Mastigocladopsis repens PCC 10914: one gene and its partner. The protein of the gene in region 2 interacts with the protein of the main gene of each other region in a pairwise test. Links are inferred from orthologs where the notes say so. Each region holds a gene or a part of one and is shown on either strand. Other genes may lie near its edges.

Region 1 (2,764 bases), 2.6 Mb from region 2 along the record:
TGGTTTGATACGTACCTGCGTGGCACTTTAAATTTATATAAAGATATGGCAGCAAGAAGTGCATACCGACAACAACTGTTAGTCGGACCTTGGGCGCATTTGCCTTGGAATCGCAAAGTCGGTGCGGTTGACTTTGGTGTCAACGCGGGAAGCCCTGTAGACAGGATGCAATTATGCTGGTTTGACCAATTCCTCAAAGGTATGGATACAGGATTACTGAATGAGTTGCCAGTTTGGTTATTTGAGATGGGGAGTAATTTTTGGCAAGCTTTTCCTAATTTATCTATATCAAACCAGCGATCATATTTTTTGTCAACCACTGGACTCGCCAGCATCAGGGAAGGCGAAGGCATTCTCACCACAACTTGTCCTGATTGCACTGATGACGTATTGGTTCACGACCCTTGGCGACCAGTTCCATCATTGGGTGGTCATGCTGCGATTCCTGCTGGTTGTTTTGAGAGAACGCATATTGATTGCCGTTCAGATGTCTTGACTTATACCACTGAACCGCTAGAGACAGACCTGTATTTGGCAGGTGATATTGTCGTTGAAGTCTGGTGTAAGTCTGACAAAGCCAGTTATGATTTGTGTGCAGTTCTGTCAGATGTGTATCCTGATGGGAGAGCGTACAATTTGGCTCAAGGTTATCTTCGTTGCCAAGACGGAACTCATTCCCTCAAAAGAACAATTCAATTACAGGCGACTTGTGCAAGAATTGCCAAAGGTAATGCCTTGCGACTAAGTTTGAGTGCGGCGTGTTTCCCAGCTTATGCGATGAATCCTGGCAATAGTTCAGAGTTGAGTATGGATGCTGAGATTATCACTTTGACGGTGAGTTGCACAGGTGAGAGTCAATCGCAAATCTTATTACCAGTGGTTGAACCATCTTGATTGATACTCATACCTCACACTGTAAGTAAAAGGCAAAAGGCAAAAGGTCAAAGGATTTACTTTTCCTTTTTCCTTTTTCCTTTTCCTTTCTCTACACCTGATGCTTATTTAATATTAGCTTTAGCATCCCTCACTGCAGCAACAAAAAATAATCCTGTCAGTGGAATGCTGAGTCCCAGGATAATTGCAGTTGTTTGAGTACCCAAATCCGGTTGTCCAGAACTGAGTTCAAAAATGGAACCTACCGCCGCTATTGCTGTAATACAAGAACAAGCCAGAAATAAACCACTTTTTGGAGTAACTGTATTCACTACTGTGATCACCCTATGCTACTGGTTTGACAGCCTGATGTGAAAAGCCGTGCTTAGATAGCTCTTGTGCCAAAGCCAAAGAGTTATCTACGCGATCTACAAATACCACACCATTGAGGTGATCCATCTCGTGCTGAATGCAGCGTCCGAGCAAATCTCCAGCCTTTAAAGTCCGGGGACGCCCATACTCGTCTTTGTAAGAGATTTCTACAACTTGCGGGCGCTTCACATCCAAGTAAACCCCTGGAATACTCAAACATCCTTCTTGCGCCACGCAGATCTCACGGCTCACCTGTTTTACAGTGGGGTTAATCAACACCAGTGGTGGGTTAGCTGGGTTATCTGGTTCGCAGTCAATGACAATGAGTTGTTTGTGAATTCCCACTTGGGGTGCAGCCAAACCAATGCCATCCTTGCTGTACATAGTTTGCAGCATTTCACGTACCACTTGGCGAATTTCTTCGTCTACTTTAGGCACGCGTTTAGCCCCTTGACGGAGGACGCGATCGCCCAAGTAATGAAGTTCCAATGGCGGATTTTGTAACTTTTTCTTCTCAACAGCGATTTCTATAGGCATGATCCTGTAACTCACTTATATGGGCTAGGTCTTATATCGTGTCAGTTCTTTAATCTTAACAATTCCAGCGCCCTAGCTGGACTAGGTAAAACCGACTACTTAGAGGTCATGGTATCCTCAAGTGCTCTGGCTATTTACCACCCGCCGCGAGTATAAAAGGTACTGTTATTTCCTACAAAAACATCGGGGTGTAAAGTGGTAAAGTTGTTCACTAAACTTGACTATCTGCTCAAAGAAACTTTCTTGGGTTTGCAACGCGGCGGATGGATGAACTGGGCGGCTGTGAGTACTGTCGCTGTCTTACTATTCTTATTTGGCATGAGTTTGCAAACTTCCTGGCAATTAGAAAAACTGCTCAACCAATTTGGTAGTCAGTTGGAAGTCTCAGTTTATCTCCAACCAGATGCGAGGGCGGAAGTGATTTCGCCACTTGTGGCAAAAATGCCAGAGGTAGAAGATCTCAAAACAATTACCAAAGAGCAAGCTTGGACAAAGTTAGTTCAGGAACTGGGAATTTCTGATATTGAGGAAGCCACCCAGCAACTAGGTCATAATCCTTTGGTAGATGAATTGAAAGTGAAAGCGCGAAACTCTTCTGCTGTACCAACCTTAGCAACGCAACTTGCAAAGTTAGAGGGAGTTGATAGCGTGCAGTATGTGGATGAAGCTGTCAAACGCATCGCCCAATTACATCAAGCTTTGAACTGGATATCACTAACCATTACCATCATCCTCTCCTTAACCGCAGTTGCTGTTACCTCAACCACCATTCGCCTGATTGTCATAGCGCGTCGTCGGGAAATTGAAGTCATGCAACTGCTGGGGGCAACTTCAGCGTGGATTTATCTACCGTTTATTTTACAAGGAATGACCTTTGGCTTTCTTGGGGGTGCTACTGCCTGGAGTTTCATCAGCTGCATTCAACAGTTCCTCAGCCAGTGGTTAGCCAATCAACCCGAATTTATTCGATTCCTTAACAACG
Region 2 (2,955 bases):
TGCTTTCTTGGCTGGGATGGGGTTTGTCGTTGCAAATAAAGCTTTAAACAAAGGGAAGAGTTGGAGATGTATTTCCCTGGCGACTTGAGTTTGACCCGAATCAAAGGCGTGGATCATCTTTTGTAGTTGGTTTCCTACCAGATGAGAAGCCACACTGACGACACCCTTTGCCCCTATTGCTAGCAAAGGCAAAGTCATGTAATCATCACCAGAGTATATCTGGAATTGTTTTGGCGTCAAGCGACGGATTTCACTTGCCTGGTCTATGTTGCCGGTAGACTCCTTAATTCCGACAATGTTGTCAATCTCTGCTAACCGAGCAACTGTTTCTGGTTGAAGATTTTGACCAGTACGACCAGGGATATTGTATAACAGCACTGGTAGGTCGGGCGTAGCCTGAGCGATTGCTTGAAAGTGCTGATATAGCCCGGCTTGCGGGGGTTTGTTGTAGTACGGAACAACGTGCAGTGCGCCATGTACTCCTATTTTAACCGCCTTTTGGGTAGCGGCAATTGCTTCTTTAGTGGAATTGGAGCCACACCCTGCTATCACAGAAGCTTTTCCTGCCACTGCCTGCAACACCACACAAAACAACTGGTATTCCTCCTCCCACGTTAGGGTAGGCGATTCTCCCGTGGTGCCACATACCACGATTGTATCCGTACCGTTGTCAGCTAGATGTGCTGCCAGTGCTGCTGCTACATCATAATTCACACTACCGTCTTCTTTAAACGGCGTAATCATAGCGGTTAGAACTCTGCCAAAATCTACCACCCTCTTTTCACTCCTAAATATTCCTTTTTGTTCTTCCTTTTTTTGTGCTTGGTGGTTTTATATTGTCATAACCTATCTGACTATGACTTTCAAGCGTAACTTACGCATTAGCCCTCTGTTCTGCGTTTTTTGTCATCTGTCATCTGTCATTTGTGCTTTGCTTGGTTGTTAGATGTTGCTTGCTCTACTAACCACTCATTGCTAACTAATGACTCATAACGACCGCAGGTTTTAGCAGATTTTTTTCTACTAATAACTCAGCAACTTGTATTGCATTCAAAGCTGCGCCTTTACGGACTTGGTCGCCACATAGCCACAGTTCTAAGCCGCACGGGTGAGAAATATCCTGACGAATTCTTCCTACCAAAACTTCATCTTGACCTGTCGCTTCAATTGGCATGGGAAAATGATTTGCCTTCCAATTTTCCACCAATTTCACACCAGGTGCTTGACTTAGAATTTCTCTCGCCGCCTCAGGGCTAAATGGTACCTCAAATTCTAGGTTAATCGCTTCTGAATGGCTACGTAGTACGGGAACCCGTACACAAGTTGCAGTAATTCTTATATCCTGAGTCCCAAATATTTTACGAGTTTCGTTAACCATTTTCATTTCTTCCTCGCAGTACCCTAAATCGTTCAGCGGGGAGTTATGCGGGAATACATTAAACGCCAATGGATATGGAAAGACTTCAGCAACAGGTTGCCTACCTTCTAAAATGGCACTTGCTTGGATTTTCACTTCTTCCATTGCCTTAGCACCAGCGCCACTAGCAGATTGGTAAGTTGCGGCAACAAGGCGCTGCACTGGTAAAACTTTATGTAGGGGCCACACTGCTACTGCCATCAAAATTGTCGTACAGTTGGGGTTAGCGATAATACCTTTGTGGTCAGATGCAGCTTGCGGATTCACTTCTGGAACTACCAAAGGAACTTCTGGGTGCATCCGAAATGCGCTAGAGTTATCTATCACCACAGCACCAGCCGCAACAGCTTTTGGTGCCCAAGTTTTTGATGTGGAACCACCTGCACTTGCCAGCACCAAATCCACATTCTCAAAGGCTTTTTCGCTCACAGGCTCTACTGGCAACTTATCTCCCTTAAAAGACAGTGTTCGCCCTGCACTGCGTTCTGACGCCAACAACTTTATATCAGAAACGGGGAAATTACGCCTTTCTAATAACTCTAGCAACTCTTTACCAACAGCACCAGTCGCTCCCAAAATAGCTACACAGTAGGATTTAGACAAATTGGCTTCCTCCTTTGATGTTATGTGCAATTTCTTCTAAGAATTTAAAGTTTAAATGGCAATACTAGACACTAAATAATCCTTTTAATAAGCTTTTGATTATTTTTAGCCAATAATTGTAATTCTTAATTTAATACATTTATTTTGTTGCTTATGCTGATTCATGTGGCAATTTACAATAATTTATTACTCAACCTCAGATACTATTAAAATTCACATTATACAGCAGACTACCTTCCGAATGTTTCGATAACACAAGCTTCTCCAATCTTGACTGAAGACAAGAATTCTGCATATAAGATCTGTTGTCAAGATGATTGGTGTACTATGATCCAAATGGACTGGAACTAGCAAGCCGGTAGACCGACCTATTCCCCAAGGCAGATAGCCCCAACGTTACAACTTTGGCGTGCCAACTGCTGCTTGAGAACCAGGATATCACGGTGTTAACCCTTTGGTAAAAAACAATTTGGAGTTTAAATTGGTAAACTAGTTTGCGCTAAAGTGTCAAGAACTTTTACCAACCAAAGGTCTAAGGATAAAAGATGAAGAAAGGATGAAGGATGAAGTCAGAAGGAATAAGCAGGATAAAAACTCCGTGGAGAAAAGCTTCAGGCATTGTATTATCCTTGTCTAGATCCCCCCGATGCATCCTTGTGGATACTTCTAACTAGGGAGACATAATTAAACATAAAATGCATCTGCCCAGAGAGTAGATAGGATAAGCCTTTTCCCTTCTGCCACACCACTTGCTTTATGCAGGCGTTGCCTTGACTACAGTGGCTCCTCTGCCTTCTACTTAACTTCGTACTTCACACTTATTGCCTTCAAGTAGATACCTTTCATCCAAGTCAGGAAAGTTTAACTTTTAAGACGCCATAAATGGTGTCAGCTCGTAATAGTAAAAAGAAATACCAAAATAGATAGAGACGAAG

The links. The genes of interacting proteins can lie anywhere in the genome.
Region 1: the proteins of MAS10914_RS0113290 (region 2) and def interact in binary tests that used the Escherichia coli proteins (3 or more experiments, as listed by UniProt). The link is inferred for Mastigocladopsis repens PCC 10914 from one-to-one orthologs.

The regions. Positions count from the first base shown.
Region 1 is NZ_JH992901.1:5,068,282-5,071,045, reverse strand. It holds def (peptide deformylase), read right to left. Parts: upstream 1,783-2,764; coding sequence 1,219-1,782; downstream 1-1,218. Other genes in the region: MAS10914_RS0124535 (cell division protein FtsX), read left to right, coding at 1,978-2,764; MAS10914_RS0124545 (hypothetical protein), read right to left, coding at 999-1,205; MAS10914_RS0124550 (CocE/NonD family hydrolase), read left to right, coding at 1-894. UniProt on the Escherichia coli protein: Removes the formyl group from the N-terminal Met of newly synthesized proteins. Requires at least a dipeptide for an efficient rate of reaction. N-terminal L-methionine is a prerequisite for activity but the enzyme has broad specificity at other positions.
Region 2 is NZ_JH992901.1:2,502,542-2,505,496, reverse strand. It holds MAS10914_RS0113290 (aspartate-semialdehyde dehydrogenase), read right to left. Parts: upstream 2,021-2,955; coding sequence 980-2,020; downstream 1-979. Other genes in the region: dapA (4-hydroxy-tetrahydrodipicolinate synthase), read right to left, coding at 1-774.